DNA from 4 places in the Lactobacillus paragasseri genome. Region 3 is predicted to be linked to each of the others. Evidence: predicted binding sites of a transcription regulator. Region 3 holds the regulator's gene; each other region holds the start of a gene.
What was found. Region 3 encodes HrcA, which represses chaperone genes, less so after heat shock. Its sites were predicted from a motif close to TTAGCACTCNNNNNNNNNGAGTGCTAA; they were not measured.
Positions count from the first base shown of each region.

Region 1: LpgJCM5343_RS08955 (ATP-dependent Clp protease ATP-binding subunit) is a predicted target of HrcA. The motif match lies at 3,203-3,229, and genes of this name have one in related genera.
Region 2: groES (co-chaperone GroES) is a predicted target of HrcA. The motif match lies at 3,665-3,691, and genes of this name have one in related genera.
Region 4: LpgJCM5343_RS00925 (Hsp20/alpha crystallin family protein) is a predicted target of HrcA. The motif match lies at 1,727-1,753, and genes of this name have one in related genera.

Region 1 covers NZ_AP018549.1:1,836,575-1,841,972, reverse strand. Annotated here, with positions in the region: gene LpgJCM5343_RS08975 (MDR family MFS transporter) at 1-262, opposite strand, end outside; gene LpgJCM5343_RS08970 (hypothetical protein) at 380-616, opposite strand; gene LpgJCM5343_RS08965 (PTS transporter subunit EIIC) at 784-2,103, shown strand; gene LpgJCM5343_RS08960 (alpha/beta hydrolase) at 2,093-3,007, shown strand; gene LpgJCM5343_RS08955 (ATP-dependent Clp protease ATP-binding subunit) at 3,261-5,378, shown strand.
Region 2 covers NZ_AP018549.1:422,502-427,899, reverse strand. Annotated here, with positions in the region: gene LpgJCM5343_RS09580 (MBG domain-containing protein) at 1-1,383, opposite strand, end outside; gene groL (chaperonin GroEL) at 1,676-3,307, opposite strand; gene groES (co-chaperone GroES) at 3,339-3,623, opposite strand; gene LpgJCM5343_RS02015 (LiaF transmembrane domain-containing protein) at 4,326-5,084, opposite strand; gene LpgJCM5343_RS02010 (LytTR family DNA-binding domain-containing protein) at 5,081-5,398, opposite strand, start outside.
Region 3 covers NZ_AP018549.1:796,209-801,606, forward strand. Annotated here, with positions in the region: gene LpgJCM5343_RS03910 (GyrI-like domain-containing protein) at 1-582, shown strand, start outside; gene hrcA (heat-inducible transcriptional repressor HrcA) at 723-1,781, shown strand; gene grpE (nucleotide exchange factor GrpE) at 1,793-2,371, shown strand; gene dnaK (molecular chaperone DnaK) at 2,389-4,260, shown strand; gene dnaJ (molecular chaperone DnaJ) at 4,340-5,398, shown strand, end outside.
Region 4 covers NZ_AP018549.1:220,882-226,279, reverse strand. Annotated here, with positions in the region: gene LpgJCM5343_RS00935 (hypothetical protein) at 1-26, opposite strand, end outside; gene LpgJCM5343_RS00930 (6-phospho-beta-glucosidase) at 225-1,673, shown strand; gene LpgJCM5343_RS00925 (Hsp20/alpha crystallin family protein) at 1,823-2,254, shown strand; gene greA (transcription elongation factor GreA) at 2,301-2,762, opposite strand; gene LpgJCM5343_RS00915 (hypothetical protein) at 2,762-3,382, opposite strand; gene LpgJCM5343_RS00910 (C1 family peptidase) at 3,544-4,854, shown strand; gene LpgJCM5343_RS00905 (transcriptional regulator) at 4,912-5,295, opposite strand; gene LpgJCM5343_RS00900 (HD domain-containing protein) at 5,359-5,398, opposite strand, start outside.

The DNA.
Region 1 (5,398 bases), 900 kb from region 3:
GTGTAGAAATGCTTACGCCAGTTAAAAGCGTTTGATATGGATGCCACTTATCAAATAAAAAGCCACCTAGTGCATTTCCTACCATTGTAAAAGCTGAGTTAATAAATAATACAATACCAGCTATAGTAAGCGTTTCATGAAGATAATTGTGAATATAAATTGTAGTTAGTGGCCAAATAAAACTAACGCCGGTATTGATGATTAAAGAACCAGCAAATAGCCAAATTAACTTAATAGGGTCTAGCGCATGCTTTTTTAACATGGGTGTTCCTCCTTTTAAATTAAGATTTATCGTATAAAAAGAAGCTGACGTTTGTCAGCTTCTTTTTAATAATGCTACTTTCATTTTGACCTAAGATAGTCTTTTATGCAATCCATATTAAGCATCGCCGTTCATCCAGCTGCTATTAAAATTACGAAGAACTTCATCTGCTGGAAAAGCATCTTTTCCTGTATGCTTTATTGCTTCATGAACTTGCTTTTGTGTTAAATGATCGCAGATATAATATTTAATTGCTTCATTAATTACTGAGTCCCAATCCTTTTCGGAACGATTTAAGTAGTAATTGAGTAGACGGTCAGTTTCATCATTAATAGAAAAACTTCGTTTAGCCATAATTTTTCTCCCTTGTTATCTTCTTTATCATTATATCATGTTCTTTATCGAATCAATGATTCCCGAATTTTGTATTTTTTGCGATATTTTAATGAAAAATGATAGGTTTCTTTTTATATTTAATTTAAACTAAAGGTTAGACTTAAAGAACTAAGGATTAGAGAAATATGGAGAAAATAATTTTTAAAACTATCGTTCGACTTCGGAGACTAGCGTTTTTTAGAGTAGCAGATCGAACTTTGATGATGCTAATGCCTTTGGCCGTTGTCGGAAGTATTTTCCAATTTTTATGGCAGAGTGTTTTTTCACCTACAAGTTTGATATCAAATATTTTCTATTTTGATAAATGGTTGCCTGACCATTTGTTTAATGCGGCATGGTATTCCTGTCAAGGCATTACCAGTGTAATATTTGGCACTTTTGGTTTGTTTACCGCCTATTTTTCAGCTCAGTATACTGCTCGTCTTTATCAAAAAGATGCTCAAATGGCTGGAGTTTCAGGAATGTTAGCGTTGCTTTTGTGTGCGTATCGTTTTAGAGACACGAGAGATTTTCAGCTTTCTTTTAATTGGCGTTTTTTAAATATTAATAGCTTTTTATTTGCCCTTTTAATAGGTTTTGGTACTGGGCTTATTTTTAGATTTTTAGGAGTTGAGTATCACCATCGGCATACAGAGAGCGCACAGCAAATTAAGCAAAGAGCCTTTGATTCTTTCCGCCCAATGCTTGCAACTTGGGTAATTGGCTTAATAGTTGGAATTTTAACTAGTTTGGTGCATGTGCGTGTAGTAGCAACTAATTTTTATCAATTTTTCCAAAGTCAAGGTCAGAATAATTTAAACTTAGGAGTATTTATTCCTTTATTGCTCTTGGCACTTCTACTTAATTGGCTAGGAATTGGTCAACCTTTAGCATCTTTGACGGCAGGTAGCGATAGTGCGACTAATGTTGCTAATCTGAACTATGCTTTAACTCATGGTTCAAGCTGGAATGTACCTAATCCTTATATTGGTAATTCTTTATATCAATCTTATGGAAAATTTGGCGGTAGCGGTTTAACTTTAGTTTTATTAATTGGTATTTTAATTTTTATTAAAAAAAGCAGCATTGTTAGAGTGGCACGCTGGAGCTTTATACCGACATTATTCGGTTCTAATCAGGGTGCTTTTCTAGGTATACCTATTATGCTTAATCCACTATTTTTATTTCCATATGTAATTTTGCCAGTTATGAATATGCTTTTAGCTGCTAGCATGATTGCAGTCCATTTGGTTCCAGCTTCGGCTTATAATGTCTTATCTGGCACACCAGGCCCCTTAGTAGCATTTATTGCTACAAATGGAACGTGGCAAGCTTTAGTATTTTCGATGTTACTCTTTGCTTTGGATATTTTGTTATATTTACCGATCATTAAAATGTCTAAGGATGTCCAGGATGAAATTGATTTGTTAAATGATAAGGAGGCGGGGTATAAACATGTTAAATAAAAAAAGGGTGTCAAAAAACCGCCTACTTTTACTAGGAACATTTATTTTTTTAATAGTTTTGTCCATTCCTACTTTTTTCTGGATCAAAAGTGCCAATCATGATTTAGCTGAAAGAAGAAAATCACAAATGTCACCAGTCATTATGATTCCGGGCTCTAGTGCTACGACTGAACGATTTAATGAATTAGTTAATTTACTGAATAAAGATACTTTTAAAAAGCATAGTTTATTGAAAATTCAAGTAAAAAAGGATGGAACGCTGAAATATAGTGGAAAAATCAACCGTAATGATAATGAGCCTTTTATTGTTGTAGGTTTTGAAAACAATCATGATGGCTATGCTAATATTAAAAAACAAGCCGGTTGGTTTGATGAAGCATTTGCGCAACTTAGTCAGCAGTACAAATTTAATAATTTTAAGGCCTTTGGACATTCTAATGGGGGATTGATTTGGACTTATTGGCTAGAAAATTATTATGACGATTATAGTGATGAAATTCGGATCAAGAAATTAATGACCTTAGGTACTCCGTATAACTTTAATGAAAGTAATATTGATTATAAGACTGAAATGTTAAATGATTTTATTAAGAATCGAAAGAAAATACCACAGAACTTAGATGTATATTCTGTATCAGGCGGACAGAATTATGAATCTGATGGGTTGGTTCCAGAAAGTAGTGTAGCTGCAGGAAAATATATTTTCCAAAATCAAGTAAAACATTATACTACGATGACTGTTACTGGAGCTGATGCTCAGCACTCATCATTGCCGCAGAATAAGCAAGTAGTTCAGCTAATTGAACAATACTTGCTTGAAAGCACTATTGGAGATAACACGCAAGGAAATGGTCAAAGACCAAGAGGAAGTCGAAAAAAGCAAGACCAAAAGTTAAATAATTAAAAGATTGGAAAAATAATAAAAACAAATAATTTAGAAACAAATCTGACATATTAATTCACAAATTATTTAAGCACAATGCACTTTGAATAGCGTATTGTGCTTCTTTTGTTCACAAATTAAAATAATCTGTGGAAAAAACATGATATAATATTTGGCTTTCTGTGGATAACCTGTTATAATAAAAAATGTGAGTAGTTAGCACTCATTAGTTACAAGTGCTAAAATTTTTGAGAATATGAGGAGTGTGTAAAGCATGGCATACTTTGACAATGGAAACTACAATTTTGATGATTTGTTTAATGAATTAAACAGAGACTTTTTCAATGATGGAAGAATGACCAATGGTCAACAACCAATGAGATATAGTGCTGGTCAAGCACCTCAACAAGGAGCACAAAATGGCCAACAACAAAAGGAAAAGCCAATTGGTGTTGATTTAACTGAACAAGCTAAAAAGGGTAAATATGATCCTGTCATTGGACGTACAGCTGTTATTGACCAAGTTATTGAAATTTTAAGTAGACGTAAGAAGAACAATCCTGTTTTAACTGGACCTGCTGGTGTTGGTAAAACTTCAGTAGTTGAAGGCTTAGCTCAAAGAATCGTTGATGGAGACGTTCCTGAAAAACTTAAGAACGCCCACATTATTGAGTTGAACATTAATGAATTAGTTGCAGGTACTTCTCTTCGTGGTAGTTTTGAAGAAAAATTAAAGAAGATTATTGATAAAGCTAAGGGTGACAAGAATGTTATTCTCTTTATCGATGAATTACATAATATTGTTGGGGCAGGTTCTACTGACTCAGAAAACAATTCTGGGGATGCTGCTAATATTTTGAAACCAGCATTAGCAAGTGGTGAAATTCGTGTGATTGGTGCAACTACTACTAGTGAGTACCAACAAATCGAAAAGGATCCAGCTTTAGCTAGAAGATTCCAACCAGTTCAAGTACCAGAACCAACGATTGAAGATGCTGTTCAAATTTTGAAAGGCTTAGCTCCAAGATATGAGAAGTATCACAACGTAAAATACGATCCAGAAGCATTAAAGCTTGCTGCTGAACTTTCAAATCGTTACATCAATGATCGTCATTTACCAGATAAGGCCATTGATTTAATGGATGAAGCTGGTGCTAAGAAGTCCTTAGGGATGGATCAAAAGGATGAAACTTCAATCAAGAATAAGATTCATGCCTTAGAAGGTAAAAAGGCAGAAGCAGCTAAAAATGAAAAATATGATGAAGCTGCTAAGCTTAAGAAAGAAATTGAAGACCTCAAGAAAGATCTCAAGACTGCGGGTAAAGCTAGTGAACTTAAAGTTACACCAGAAGATATGTACTCTTTGATTCAAACTAAGACTGGTATTCCAATGAGTGAAATTAATGCAAATGAAGCTCAAAAGAACGCTAACTTAGCTGCTGACTTGAAGAAGGTTGTCATTGACCAAGATAAGGCCATTGATATCATCACTGATGCAATTGCTCGTAAGCAAGTATTTAAGGATTCTAACCGTCCAACTGGTTCATTCTTACTTACTGGTCCTACTGGTGTTGGTAAGACTGAATTGGCTAAGCAGTTAGCAATTAAGTTGTTCGGTAAGGCTGATGCCTTAGTACGTTTGGATATGTCAGAATACCAAGACCAAATGGCTGTTAACAAGTTAATTGGTTCAGCACCAGGTTATGTTGGTTATGGTGAAGGCGGACAATTGACTGAAAAGATTCGTCACCAACCATATTCTTTGATATTGCTTGACGAAATTGAAAAGGCAAACCCACAAGTCTTCAATGCCTTACTTCAAATTATGGATGATGGTCGCTTGACTGATGCACAAGGCAGAACAATTTCCTTCAAGGATACTATCATCATCATGACTTCAAACGCTGGATACTCTGACAAGTTACTTAAGGGTGACGATCAAGATGCTTTACGTAAGGCACTTGAAGTTTACTTCAGACCAGAATTCTTGAACCGTCTTGATGCAATTGTGCCATTCAATTCATTGACTAGCGAAGATATGCTTAAGATTTTAGATCTTTACTTAGCTAAGATGGAGAAATCACTTGCTAAGAGAAACATCAAACTTCATGTTACTGCTGATGCTAAGAAGTACTTGGCTAAGAAGGGATATGATAAAGAATTCGGTGCTCGTCCATTGAGAAGAGTTGTTGAACAAGATCTTGAAACCCCAGCTGCTAAGTTAATTGTTTCTAAGCCTGATACTAAGGAAGTTAAGTTCACCATCGACGATAAGCACTTATACTTAAATGGTGAAGTACTTGAAGACGTATTGTTTGATAAAGAAACACGCGAACAAGAAAAGAAAGACGTTAAAGAAGCTGAAAAAGCTGATAAAAAAGAAAATAAATAGTTAATACTATTTTGCTTGAA
Region 2 (5,398 bases), 370 kb from region 3:
GCCATTAGACAGTTGTACTCTAGCGTTAACATCATTAAACCTAATATCATAGCCACTAGCCGGAAGTTCATTAGTTTCAACTAAATTTTTCCAGTTATCATCCGCATAATTAAATGTGCTTTCACCTAAAAGAGTGATTGTAAGTTGATGTTTTACAGGAATTGAAATACTTTTATCTTTATCAGGGATAGTAACACTAGTTGGAAGGCTTCCTGACGCAAGTTGGTAACCAGTTGGAAGAGTTAAACTAACTGATTGATTGCTACCAGCTGCACCGGTTACTGGTACTGAACTACCTACTTGATTACCAAATGGATCTTTAAATTTGTAAGTTACAGTGTGTTCTTCTTTTGTATAATCAATAACGATATTTTGTGAAATACCAGCATATGGTGATAATGTTTCAGCACCAAGTCCTGCACCATCTGGAGTAGCACTTGTGATCTTCCAAGTATATCCATCTACAGCAATTTCACTATTCTTAATAGCTGGTAAAGTTCCCTTATAATCAGATGGTTGAAAAGCCAGGAATTTATTATAATTTTCTTCATCTTCCGCAGATGCAAATGTCCAGCTGTTATTATAAAGGACTAAATTTGTTGAAAAATCACGAATACCAGTATCCAGTCCTTGACCGTTAAGGGTTAGCATCACAGTAAACTCAAACTTTATCGTAGTTATGTTTGTTGATACATTACTTGCTTTTGTTACTTCAGGATAGCCAAATCCACCTAACTTTTGCGTAATAGTTTCCCTACCACCAGCAGATTGTGGTTTATTTAAGGTTACTGTACGCGTTGTTGTAACATCACTAAGAGATTGAAATTCATTCACATGGTTCATAAAACGTGCACCAAGTGGACTCTCCTCAGCTTCTTGTTCAACATTCTCACTAGCAGCCTTGCTCTCAGTAAGTCCAGCAACATTAAAATTTCTCTGAAGCTTATTCACTGAAACAGTATTAGTGTCCAACTTATTTGCATTAACATCTTTATCTGCTTGAACACTAGACTTAGTAGCTGCTTCTTCATCAGTAGTTACATCGTTTTTAATAACATTAACATCCCCATTTGATGCAACCTTTTTGCTATCTGATGTAGTTTCAGCAACATTTTGCTTAGCATTTTCATTAGTAGCAGAAACCGATGTCTTATTATTTTCTTGCTTTTGTTCAGTAGTCTTTACTTCTGCTGCCTTAACATTAGCTTCATCCTTCTTCTCTACTTGTTCAGTAGCATCCTCATTAACACTATCAGCGCGTACAGCTTGGGCGTTTACCCCTCCCAAGTAAATTGTGGCACCAATTAAAACAGATGCTGCCCCAACGGAAAGTTTTCTAATACTATAATGGTTGTGTTTATCTCCAAACATCTTACTACTCATACAAATTACCTCCAATAGACCTAAATGGTTATTTCCTTAATTAAATAACGTTTTCAATCGACAACTATATAATAACACTTATTTTTATAAATTCTATACTAATATTGAATTCGATTTCACTTTTTTATATTTATTGCCGTACAACCTAAAGAAATATCCCTTAATCTTACAAAGCCCATAAAAAAAGAATCGAGCAACCATCAGCGATTGCTCGATTCTTTTACATTATGCCTATCAGTAAACTAATAGTGTCATAATGATAATTCTTTCTTATTTTTTGTTAGGAATTAAATTACATTCCCATTCCCATACCTGGGTTTGGAGCTGCAGGGGCTTGGTTCTTGTCATCTTCTGGAGCATCAGCAACGACAGCTTCAGTAGTTAACAACAAGGCAGCAATTGAAGCAGCATTTTGAAGGGCTGAACGAGTTACCTTAGTTGGGTCGATGATACCAGCCTTAACCATGTTTTCCCACTTGTCAGTTGCAGCATTGTAACCAATTTCTGGGTCTTCATGTTCTAAGTGATCTAAGATAACAGCACCATCTTTACCAGCATTTTCAGCAATTTGACGTACAGGAGCACCTAAAGCTTTCATAACGATGTTAACACCAGTTTGTGCATCTTGGCTATCGCCCTTAACATTACCTTGGATGGACTTCATAACATCAACTAATGCAGTACCACCACCAGCAACGTAACCTTCTTCAACAGCGGCACGGGTTGCGTTCAAGGCATCTTCGATTCTGTACTTTCTTTCCTTTAATTCAGTTTCAGTAGCAGCACCAACCTTGATAACAGCAACACCACCAGCAAGCTTAGCAAGACGTTCTTGTAACTTCTCACGGTCAAAGTCTGAAGTAGTGTCAGCAATTTGCTTCTTAATTTGGTCAACACGTTCACTAATAGCATCCTTTGAGCCAGCACCTTCAACAATAGTAGTTGAATCCTTAGTTACAGTGACCTTGCCAGCCTTACCTAATTGATCAATCTTAGTGTCCTTTAATTCAAGACCTAAGTCTGAAGAAATTACAGTACCACCAGTTAAAATAGCGATATCTTCAAGCATTGCCTTACGACGATCGCCAAAGCCAGGAGCCTTAACAGCAACAACATTGAAAGTACCACGGATCTTGTTCAAAACAAGAGTTGGAAGAGCTTCACCATCAACATCGTCAGCAATGATTAACAAACTCTTACCTTGTTGAACGATTTCTTGCAATAATGGCAAGATGTCTTGAATGTTAGAAATCTTCTTGTCAGTAATTAAAATGTAAGGGTTGTCTAAGTCTGCTTCCATCTTATCGTTATCAGTTACCATGTATTGTGATAAGTAACCACGATCGAATTGCATACCTTCAACTACTGAAAGTTCAGTATCAATACCCTTTGATTCTTCAATTGTGATAACACCATCGTGACCAACTTTTTCCATTGCGTCAGCAATTAAGTTACCAACTTCAGTTGAAGCTGATGAAACAGAAGCAACTTGAGCAATTTCATCCTTGGTGCTTACCTTGTGACTGATCTTGTGTAATTCGTCAACAGCTGCCTTAGTAGCAGTTTCAATACCGCGACGAATACCAACTGGGTTAGCACCAGCAGTAACGTTCTTCATACCTTCACGAACAATTGCTTGAGTTAAAACAGTAGCAGTGGTAGTACCGTCACCAGCAATATCGTTAGTCTTTTGTGCAGCTTCAGAAACAAGCTTTGCACCCATATTTTCAAAGTGATCTTCTAAGTCAATACTCTTAGCGATAGTAACACCATCGTTAGTAATGTCAGGAGCACCATAGCTCTTTTCCAAAACAACATTTCTACCCTTAGGTCCTAAAGTTGTCTTAACAGTGTCTGCTAATTTATCAACACCCTTTAATAATGAGCGTCTTGCATTTTCAGAAAATTTAATGTCTTTAGCCATATTTATATGCCACCTTTTATTTCTAATTTAATTACTTAACGACAGCTAATAAGTCGCTTTCACGAAGTACTAAGTACTTTTCGCCTTCGTATTTCAAGTTAGTGCCAGAGTATTTATCAAAGAATACTGTTTCACCTTTTGCAACTGACATAGGAATTAAGTCGCCATTTGCGTTACGCTTACCATTTCCTACGGCAATAATTTCGCCCATTTGAGGCTTTTCTTTAGCGTTAGAAGCCAGGACAATGCCTCCAACTTTTTCTTCTTCTTCGTCTTTTACTTTAACGATCACGCGATCACCGATTGGTTGTAACACGTTAGTCCCTCCTGTACATATTTAATCTATTATTACATCACTTAGCACTCATATCTCATAAGTGCTAACTTACATTTACGATAGTACCTTGTTTATAAAAGAAAAGCAAGTATTTAGACACAAAAATTAGCACTTTTCTTGCTTGAGTGCTAAAAAGTGCTAATTTATTTAATATTTATTTAAAAATTCAATATGGATTGTCTGTAATTTTTGATAAAATTAAACAAGCACAAAAAGTTAAATATGCGGTGGTACTTTCGTTTAAGGAGATGATGCCAATGGTGTAATAGCTATTGTTCAGAATCTTACTGAAAGGAGGTACACTTTGCTTGATGGTTGCCTTATTTGGCGCTGTCTATGTCTTTATTGGGCTCTTGGATTGTATTGTCTTGTTATTGGTAAAGCTGGTGCGAGATATGACCAAGTTGGTAAAAGCCGTAAAAAAGCTCATAAAGGCTATCCACGATTTGTGGAAGAAAAAATAAGCAAACAAAAAAAGCCGCTCCATAACTTTTGGCCGAGTTTGATAGCGACTTTTTAGTTTGCTAATAATAATTTTGCCACCGCACTTTTAGCGGCTTGTGCTTCAGAGAGCTATTCTCAGTAGCTCTCTTTTTTTATACTACAAGTATTTCTTTACTACAAGTATTTTACAGCAAATTAATTTTTACTTCAAATTAGAGCTGATCGACTTTTCTAGTTCTAAACTCTCTTAATAGTAACATCCCCCATATTAGCACGACCTTGAAGTACTAATGTTGGACCTTCTGCTGGCTGATCACCATCAATAGTAAAATCACCAAATTTATGTTCAAGTTGATCATCAACTCGCCAAGAAGTTGGAATGTAAATATTTATATCTCCCATCGACATATTGATGTTAGCAAGTACTTCATCCCCAGCAGGCTTAGCTGAATCAAGATATACATTAACATCTCCCATTGAAACATTCACAGTCACCGTTTCTAAGTGTTGCGAATGAACATAACGTGAAGTAGAAGACAACTTTTCGCTAATCACAATATTGTCATCATTATCTGAACTAGACGTATCAGAAAATACATGCTCAGCCTTAAATTTATGTGGTGCCTTCAAGTCTGACCAATTAGCGTTAACTTTTTCACCATTAATAATCACAGTCGGCTTCCAGCTTTTTTTGAAGATTAATCTCAAACCTCCCCAAATTAAGAACGCTGCTAAAAGTACTGTCCAAGGAACAATACTTTCAATATGAAGTGGTTTAGCATAAATGATTAATAGGAAAGCAAGTGAAAAAATGCTGCCGCCTAAACTTTTATTAATTAAAGAAGTAATTAAGGTTGCTCCAAAGACTACTGTCCAAAAAATTGCCCAAAAGCCTAATTCTAATGGCATCAAGTGGAGCTGATCTAAAACTAAAAACGCAGCTGCCGCAAGCAAACCTAACCCCCAAAGAATTCTTCCAAAACTGGCCTTTCTCATGATAATGCCCTTCTCTCTTTTAATCTTTCATTTAAATCTCGGTAATATCTTCTTGAAACATAGACTGTCTTATAGGAATCATGAAACTTAATCTGACAATTAGAAATCGATTTAGTAACAGCGTAAATCTGATCTAAATTTAAAATAGTCGATTTCGATACTCGCATGAACTGTCCACTTAATAAGTTTTCTAGTTCGTATAATTTATACTTAACAAAATATGCATTCCTCGTCGTATGCGCCATTACCTGCTTAGCGTCTGTTTCAAAAAAGAGAATATCGTTAATACTTAAATAATAAGAAGTATTGTCCAT
Region 3 (5,398 bases):
AAAAAGCAACCTGAAATTATTAAGGTTCCTAAAATGAATTACATCGCAGTTTCAGGAAGTGGAGATCCTAATCAGGAAGGTGGGACTTATCACAAGGCGTTAGAATTACTTTATGGGCTTGCCTATACTATCAAGATGAGCAAAAAAAGTGAGCATAAAATGCCAGGATATTTTGATTATGTAGTGCCACCACTTGAAGGACTATGGTGGTCAAAAGATAAGCAAAAAATTGATTATGCTCACAAGGAGAACTTCGCCTGGATATCGATGATTCGACTGCCTGATTTTGTTACAGAAAAGGAATTTAATTGGGCAGTTAAGACAGCTACTGAGAAGAAAAAGCAAGATTTTTTTCAAGTTAAATTCTTTACTTATGATGAAGGACTTTGCGCTCAGATAATGCACATTGGTAGTTATGATGATGAGCCAGCGACAATTGAAGAGATACATCGATTTGTAAAAAAAGAAAATTATCAGATAGATATTCAAAATCCACGCTATCATCATGAAATATATTTAAGTGATCCAAGGAGAACTAAGACTGAAAGGCGTAAAACTGTAATTAGACTACCAATTAAATGATTAAGGTAAGCACTTGTTGCTTATCTTTTTTTATAAAAAGCAAATTTAATTAGCACTCTGCTTGCACAATTGCTAAGTTATGGTATCATATTAATTGTTAGCACAAGAGGAAGAAGAGTGCTAATGATGGGGGCGAGAAAATGTTGACTGAACGGCAAGAACTTATTTTAAAGACTATTATTATGGACTTTACTCAGTCTCATGAGCCAGTAGGTTCTAAGACCGTGATGAATCAACTGCCTGTCAAGGTTTCAAGTGCTACAGTTCGAAATGAAATGGCGGCACTAGAAGAAAAGGGACTACTTGAGAAGACTCATTCTTCAAGTGGTAGAATTCCTTCAACTGCTGGTTATCGGTATTACTTAGATCATTTGATTAATCCCGTAAAAATACCAGCATCCGTCTATAATCGAATTATTTATCAATTAGACCAACCCTTTCAACAAGTTAATGAAATCGTACAAGAAGCTGCAAAAATTCTGTCTGATTTAACTAATTACACTGCTTTTGCAGCGGGTCCTGAAACTCGCTCGGTTAAAGTAACTGGTTTTAGGATCGTTCCCCTTTCAAGCCATCAAGTGATGGCAATATTAGTTACGGATGACGGTAATGTAAAGAATCAAATCTACACGTTACCTCATCATACAAATGGGGAGGAGATTGAAAAAGCAGTTCGACTAATTAATGATCAATTAGTTGGAAAACCACTTAGTTCAGTTAATGAAGTGTTACTTAAGAGAATTGCAGACCATCTAGTTGCTGGTGGATCAGCAACTGAAATTTTGGATTTGCTTCAAGATGTTATTAAGGATGCTGCTAGTGAGCAAATGTATGTGGATGGTCAGATTAATCTTTTGAGTAATTATGAAAGTGACGATTTAGCTAAAGTTAAATCTCTCTACAAATTAATTGATCAAAATGATGCTATTTCAAGCTTGATTGGTTTTAATCCTAAAGATGAAATTAAGAATGATTCAAAGTCGAAAGTTCAAGTTAAGTTAGGTTCTGAATTACAATCAGATCTACTTGAAGATTATAGTTTGTTGACTGCACAATATAGCGTTGGTAAATATGGTAAAGGAACAATAGCATTACTTGGACCAACTAACATGCCATACTCGCAGATGATCGGATTACTCGAGTATTTTAGGAATGAACTAGCAAAGAAATTGTTAGATTATTATGGTAGATTTAAGTAAGGAGGTTAGCTGTGAGTAAAGAAGAGTTTCCGCATGAAAAAGATTTAAAAGACGAGGTGACCCCAGATAAGGCACCAAAGAAAGATCCAAAAGCAACTCCGAAAGAGGAAGTTAAGGAAAATCCAGCAAAAGATTATGAAAAAGAAATCGCTGAATTGAGAGCTAAGAATAAGGATCTTGAAGATAAATATCTACGTAGTGAAGCTGAGATTCAGAATATGCAAGCACGTTATGCAAAAGAGCGTGCGCAATTGATTAAATATGAATCTCAAAGCCTCGCTAAAGAAGTTTTGCCAGCAATGGATAACTTAGAACGCGCGTTAGCTATTAAAGCAGATGATGAGGCAGCTAAGCAACTCCAAAAGGGTGTTCAGATGACACTTGACTCATTAGTTAAATCAATGAAAGATCAAGGAATCACTGAAATCAAAGCCGAAGGTGAAACTTTTGACCCTGCGCTACATCAAGCTGTTCAAACTGTTGCAGCAGAAAATGATGATCAAAAGGATCACGTAGTTAAAGTTTTACAAAAAGGATATCAATATAAAGATAGAACATTAAGACCAGCAATGGTTGTAGTGGCTCAATAAGAAAGGAAGTTACATATATGTCAAAAGTTATTGGTATTGACTTAGGTACGACTAACTCAGCTGTTGCCGTACTTGAAGGAAAAGAACCTAAGATTATTACTAACCCAGAAGGTAACCGTACGACTCCTTCTGTAGTTGCCTTTAAGAATGGTGAAATTCAAGTTGGGGAAGTTGCTAAGCGTCAAGCTATTACTAACCCTAACACTATTGTTTCAATTAAGAGCCATATGGGTGAAGAAGGTTACAAGGTTAAGGTTGGCGATAAGGAATATACTCCACAAGAAATTTCAGCCTTTATTTTGCAATACATTAAAAAGTTTTCTGAAGATTACTTAGGTGAAAAGGTAACTGATGCAGTTATCACTGTTCCTGCTTATTTCAATGACGCACAACGTCAAGCTACTAAAGATGCCGGAAAGATTGCTGGTTTAAATGTTCAAAGAATTATCAACGAACCAACAGCTTCTGCTTTAGCATATGGTCTTGATAAAGATGAAAATGATGAAAAAGTTTTAGTATATGACCTTGGTGGTGGTACTTTTGATGTTTCCATCTTGCAACTAGGTGATGGTGTCTTCCAAGTATTGTCAACTAATGGTGATACTCACCTTGGTGGTGATGACTTCGATAAGAGAATTATGGATTGGTTAATCCAAAACTTTAAGGAAGAAAATGGTGTTGACTTATCTAATGATAAGATGGCATTACAACGTTTAAAGGATGCTGCTGAAAAGGCTAAGAAAGACTTATCTGGCGTTTCATCAACTCACATTTCACTTCCATTCATTTCTGCTGGAGAAGCTGGTCCTCTTCACCTTGAAGCTGATTTAACTCGTGCTAAGTTTGATGAATTAACTGATGACTTAGTTCAAAAGACTAAGATTGCTTTTGACAATGCATTAAGTGATGCTGGCTTGAGCGTAAGTGATATTGACAAAGTTATTTTGAATGGTGGTTCAACTCGTATTCCTGCAGTTCAAAAAGCTGTTAAGGAATGGGCTGGAAAAGAACCTGATCACTCAATTAACCCTGATGAAGCTGTTGCTTTAGGTGCAGCAATTCAAGGTGGTGTTATTTCTGGTGATGTTAAGGATATCGTTTTACTTGATGTCACTCCATTATCACTTGGTATTGAAACTATGGGTGGTGTCTTCACTAAGTTAATTGATAGAAACACTACTATCCCAACTTCAAAGAGCCAAATCTTCTCAACTGCAGCAGATAATCAACCAGCTGTTGATGTTCACGTTCTTCAAGGTGAACGTCCAATGGCAGCAGATGATAAGACTTTAGGACGTTTTGAATTAACTGATATTCCACCAGCACCACGTGGTGTTCCACAAATTCAAGTTACTTTCGATATCGACAAGAACGGTATTGTAAATGTTTCTGCTAAGGATATGGGTACTGGTAAGGAACAAAAGATTACCATTAAGAGTTCTTCTGGTCTATCAGACGAAGAAATTAAGAAGATGCAAAAAGATGCTGAAGAGCATGCTGAAGAAGATAAGAAGCGTAAGGAAGAAGTTGATTTACGTAATGAAGTAGATCAATTAATCTTTACTACTGAAAAGACTTTGAAAGAAACTAAGGGTAAAGTTCCTGAAACTGAAACCAAGAATGTTCAAGATGCTTTGGATGCTTTGAAGAAAGCTCAAAAAGATAACAACTTGGATGAAATGAAAGAAAAGAAGGAAGCTTTATCAAAGGCTGCTCAAGATTTAGCTGTTAAACTTTACCAACAAAACGGTGGTGCTCAAGGTGCTGCTGGTCAAGCTGGACCTCAAGGAGCGCAAGGTGGTCAACCAAATAATGATAATGGCTCAAGCAACGGTCAAGGTGGTTCAACTGTTGATGGAGACTTTCACAAGGTAGACCCTGACAAGTAAAAAGATTTATAATTAAATCAAACAAGAAAAGAACTGCGTGATTGTAGTTCTTTTCTTTTATGAATGAAGGAGTTTTCAGATGGCACAACGTGATTATTATGATGTGCTGGGTGTTGATAAGAATGCTAGTGAAAGCGACATTAACAAGGCTTACCGCAAGCTGGCAAAAAAATATCACCCAGACTTAAACCATGAACCTGGCGCTGAAGAAAAATACAAAGAAGTAAATGAAGCATACGAGGTTCTGCATGATAAGCAAAAAAGGGCTCAATATGATCAATTTGGTCAAGCCGGTGTAAACGGTCAAGCTGGTTTTGGCGGTCAAGGTTATGGTGGCTTTGGTGGCCAAGGTGGTTATTCATCTCAAGGCTTTGGTGATTTTGGTGATATTTTTGGTGATATCTTTGGTTCAGCTTTTGGTGGTGGACGAAGTCGAGTAGATCCAACTGCTCCTCAAAAGGGTCAAGACTTGGATTATACAATGACAATTGACTTCATGGATGCGATCAAAGGCAAGAAGACAGATATTACTTACACAAGAAGTGAAGTTTGCCCAACTTGTGATGGTTCAGGTGCTGAAAAGGGAACTCACCCAATTACCTGTGACAAGTGTCACGGAACTGGTGTCATGACTGTAACTCGTCAAACGCCACTTGGAGTCATCCAGCAGCAAACTACATGTGATAAATGTGGTGGACGTGGTACGATCATTAAACATCCATGTCAAACTTGCCATGGTAAAGGAACCGTTGATAAAAAGCAAACACTTGAAGTTAAAGTCCCAGCTGGTATTGACAATGGTCAACAAATTCGCTTAAGTGGTCAAGGCGAAGCAGGTAAGAATGGTGGCCCTTATGGGGATTTGTATATTGTCTTTAGAGTTAAACCAAGCAAAGAATTTAGAAGAAATGGTACTACTATTTATAGTGATGCACCTATTTCCTTTGCTCAAGCAGCTTTGGGCGATAAAATTCGCGTAAATACTGTTCATGGACCGGTTGACTTGACTATTCCAGCTGGTACTCAACCTAATACTAACTTTAAGTTACGTGGTCAAGGCGTCCCTAAGATTAACGGTACTGGCAATGGAGATCAAGAAGTAACGGTTAAGGTTGTTATTCCAAAGAAAATTAACGAT
Region 4 (5,398 bases), 580 kb from region 3:
TCTAAACTCTGATCTTTTTTAGTCATTATTGTATCTGCCCTTTCAATATTGTTCCCGAACAATTCAGACAACACCTGTATAATACTACTAATTGAAAACGGTTGCAACAATGAAGACTGTTTTCTTATGAAAAATAAAATTCTATACTTTTTAACTTTACAAGCGAGTTTTTAATTTGTAGAATGAACTTCGAAAACGCTTACTTTAGAAAGGATGTATTGAATATGACTGGATACACTATGCCAAAAGGCTTTTTATGGGGCGGCGCTGTTGCTGCCCACCAACTTGAAGGTGCATGGAATGAAGACGGAAAAGGAATGTCAGTTGCCGATGTAATGACTGTAGGATCCGCAACTAAACCACGTGAAATCACAAATGGCGTCATCCCTGGTAAGAACTACCCTAACCATGATGCTATTGATTTTTACCACCATTACAAGGGCGATATCAAATTAATGGCTGAAATGGGGTTTAAAGCTTTTCGTACTTCAATTGCTTGGACTAGAATTTTTCCTAAGGGCGACGAAAAAGAACCTAATGAAGCAGGTCTTAAGTTCTATGATGACTTATTTGACGAATGTCACAAATATGGAATTGAACCAGTAATTACTCTTTCTCACTTTGAAATTCCTTATCACTTAGTTAAAGAATATGGCGGCTTCACTAACCGTAAATTAATTGACTACTTTGTTCGCTTTGCTCGCGTATGCTTCAAGCGTTACAAGAACAAGGTTAAGTACTGGATGACCTTTAACGAAATTGATAACCAATCTAGTTTTAACAATGACTTCTTGATGGCTACTAACTCCGGAATTTTATTCAAGAATGGCATGGGCGATAAAGAAAAAGAAGCAGCAATGTATCAAGCAGCTCACTATGAATTAGTTGCTTCTGCTTTAGCAGTTAAAGAAGGACACAAGATTAATCCAGACTTCCAAATTGGCTGTATGATTAATTACTCACCTGTTCGGCCTTTAACTCCATCTTCAGACGATGTCTTACTTGCTGATAAGTTTGAACAAAGACGTGACTTCTTCTCTGACGTTCACGTTAATGGTGAATATCCAAACGCAGTTGAAGACTACATTGAAAGAAATGGCTACCGTCCAGATATTACTGAAGAAGATAAGATTGCCTTAAAGGAAGGTACTGTTGATTACGTTGGCTTTTCATACTACCAATCAACTACTGTCTCAAGTAAGAAAGTTAAACCTGATGAGTTAACTGACTTACAAGAAGCAATTGTTGAAAATCCTACATTGCAACGTAGTGACTGGGGTTGGGAAATCGATCCAGAAGGTTTAAGAATTTCTCTTAACCACTTAACTGACCGCTACCACAAGCCACTCTTTATTGTTGAAAATGGTCTTGGTGCTTACGACAAACGCGAAGCTGATGGCTCAGTTCATGACCCATATAGAATCGATTACTTAAGAAAGCACATTGAACAAATGGAAAAGGCTGTCGTTTTAGATGGTGTTGACTTGATGGGTTATCTTCCTTGGGGATGCATTGACTTAGTATCAGCTGGAACTGGTCAAATGGACAAGCGTTATGGCTTTATTTACGTTGATAAAAATGACAAGGGTGAAGGAACACTTGAGCGTTCAAAGAAAGATTCCTTTGACTGGTACAAGAAAGTTATTGAATCTAACGGCAAAGACTTAGACTAATCATGAAAAATAGGATCTAGAATTACTCTAAATCCTATTTTTTTGTGCTAAAATTAGCACTTTGTCAATTAGAGTGCTAAATATTTTACATTCTATTCTGACCTACTACAATAGAAAGTGTAGAGAGCGTAATGGAAGGAAGTTTTATTATGGCAAACGAAATGATGAAGAATCGTAACAATGATAATATGATGGATCAATTAAGCGATTGGTTTAGTTTTCCAAAAGACTTTTTTGACGATAGTTCAATTAAGAACATTATGCAATCTGATGTAGCTGAAACAGACAAGGACTATATCGTTAAAGTCGACATGCCAGGAATGGATAAGAAAGACATTAAAGTTTCTTATAAAGATGGCATCTTGAATGTTTCAGGTAGCCGTGACTCATTTGACAACTTAGATGACAAGAATGGCAACCTTATTCACCGTGAAAGAAGCGTTGGTCACATTCAAAGAAGCTATCGTATTCCTGATGTTGATTCTAAAGAAATTTCTGCTAAGGACATCGACGGCGTTTTAACCATTACCTTGCCAAAATTAACTGAAGAAGACAAAGAAAACACAATCACAATTGAATAAATTTGATTGCTTACAAAAAAAGGCATCCCGCAAAGCGAGGTGCTTTTTAATTTACTGCAATAATTTTTACATCATAACTTCCAGCTGGTGCTTCAACAGTTACTGTTGCACCAGCTTTTTGCTTCATTAAGGCCTGTCCTAAAGGAGAATCAAAAGATATTTTTCCTTTAGTCAGGTCTGCTTCCATTCTACCAACAATCCGGTATTCTTCCGCATCATCATCACCTTCAAAAAGCAGTTTTACATTTGAACCTAAATCAATTGTGCCACTTTTATCTTTTTGAATAATTTCTGAATATCTTAATTGTTTATCTAGATAACGCAGTCGACTCTGCAAATGCCCTAATTCCATCTTAGCAGTCGTATATTCTGAATTTTCTGACAAGTCTCCCATACTACGAGCTTCTTGCAAAATTTTAATTCTACGTGGTCGATCTTTTTTTAAACGGGCTATCTCGTCTTTAATTTCTTGATAGCCTTCTGGCGTCATTTTTTGATAGTAAACCATTATTTAACCTTAACATCGTTTCCAGTAAGAATGTCTTGCTTGTAAAGTTCACCATTCTTGACTGAATAATGACCAACAATTGTTCCAGTTGACTTTTCAGCTAAAGAGTATTGACCATTGCCACCATCAATTAAGGTAAAGTTGTCTGGACCATAATTACTTGAATAACCATGCTCTTTAATTGTGTCAGAAACCATCTTGTTAAACATAGCATCTGAAGCATTATGAGATGATGATGCATTTTGACTATTACCATTAGTTTGGGTGTTAGATGCAGCTGAATTTGATGCATTGTTCGAATTAGTTGATCCAGTTGAATCAGAAGAATTGTTAGAGTCAGTTGATTTGTTCTTATTAGTCTTTTTGCTGGTAGTATTACTTGAACTTTCACTACTCTTATCGCTCTTCTTATCAGAGTTAGTAGTTTCTGAATCATCAGTATCTACATCAGTCTTATCTTTCTTAGTAGTGTGTTTCTTAGCCTTATGACTCTTCTTGTGACTTGTCTTACTGCTTTTTGCTTCGTTATTAGTACTAGATTGATTGGCACTATTGCTGCAACCTACAGCAAGAAGCATTGTCATTAAAGTTATTCCTGATACAAAAATGTTCTTTTTCATATTCATTTCCTCCGATATTGTTATAAACATTATACTTCATAACGTCTATTGAAATACTTATGAAAGTTACTTTCATTCATAAAATTAGTGTATTAAATCATTATTTGCTGTATAGTAAATATAATGAAAAATATTATAAAAAAATTAAAGGAGTGTAATTTATGTCTCACGAATTAACCCTACAAGAAATTGATCAATTCCGTAATGACTTTGATAATTCACGCAATGAAGTTGTTTCTCGCGCAGCAATGCGTTCCGGTGTTCTAGAAGCCTCATTTAACCCAACAGTTACTAACCGCTTAAATGATGTTTTCTCTGTTGAAGTGGAAACTGATAATGTTACTAACCAAATGCAATCAGGACGTTGCTGGTTATTTGCTACTTTAAACACCTTACGTCATGACTTTGGTAAAAAGTATAAGGCTAAGAACTTCACTTTATCTCAAGCATATAACTTCTTCTGGGATAAAATTGAACGTGCAAATATCTTCTACGACGCAATCATTGATTCTGCTGATAAGCCATTAGATGATCGTACTGTTAAAGCATATATGAATTTTGCCGGTTCAGATGGTGGTCAATGGGCAATGGCTGCTTCACTAGTTAAGAAATACGGCGTTGTACCAACTAATGCAATGCCTGAAAGTTTTAATACCAATCACACTGCTGGCTTAGCTGATGCTTTAGCTCGTAAGGAAAGAAAAGATGCCTTAGTTTTACGTAAATTAGTTCAAGCAGGCAAAACTGAAGAAGTTGAAAAGAAGCGCAAAGAATTCTTAAGTGAAATCTACCGTATGACTGCGATTGCTGTTGGCGAGCCTCCTAAGACCTTTGACTTAGAGTATCGCGACGACGATAAAAAATTGCACTTAGATAAGAACTTAACTCCAGTTGAATTCTTCAACAAGTATTGGGATGTTAACTTCGATGACTACGTTTGTTTGACTAATGCACCTGACCACGAATATGGCAAGCTTTACTCACTTCCATTCGAAGATAACGTTAATGGCGGACTTCCAATTACTTTCTTGAATGTACCAATCGAATACTTAAAAGAAGCTGCAATCAAGCAACTTAAGGATGGCGAAAGCGTTTGGTTTGGTAATGATGTCTTAAAAGAAATGGACCGCAAGACTGGTTACTTAGATACTGAGTTATACAAGACCGACGAATTATTTGACGTTGATACTTACATGACTAAGGCTGAAAGATTAGCTACTGGCGAAGGTGAAGTTAGTCACGCAATGACCTTAGTTGGTGTCGACTTAGACAAAGGCGAAATCCGTAAGTGGAAAGTTGAAAACTCATGGAGTGAAAAGTCAGGCCGTAAGGGTTACTTCACAATGAGTGATAAATGGTTTGATGAGTTTGTTTATGAAGTAGTTGTTAGAAAAGAATTCTTAACTGACGATCAAAAGAAACTTGCAGAAAGCAAGCCTACTCCACTTCCAGCTTGGGATTCACTTGCTTAGTGAAAATAAAATATATTGATAAAAAGGGATTTGCGTCGCTATAGACACAGATCCCTTTTATAATTCTTCTTTTTCACTATCTTCAATAAACTTTTCCATAAGTTTGGGATTTTTAATTAAAATCTTTAGTAAACGATTATCACTAATCGATGGCACAGCTCCGGCTTCATAAAGAGCTATTGTTGCCACATTCCATCCCAAAACTTCAGCAAATTTTTCTTTACTAAAATTCCAATGATGTCGTAAATTTTTAAGATCAGTTGGTGAAATAATACCAAACTTTCTCCGATACTTTTCCAAAGCTAATTTTGCTGCATGATCATCAAGTTCTAAGTCAGCAATTACCTTACCAGTATTCTTGTCAAAACGAGCAGACGCAGTAATTGTAATTTGTTGTCCACGAATGTCATAACTATTAGTATAATCTGCAATATAAGACATGACTTCATCCCCTTAATTAAGTGAATAATAAAGCTAGCCAAAAGATTAGCTAGCTTTATTATCTTACACATTCCATTCATCCATAAATTCTTGAACGAATTCA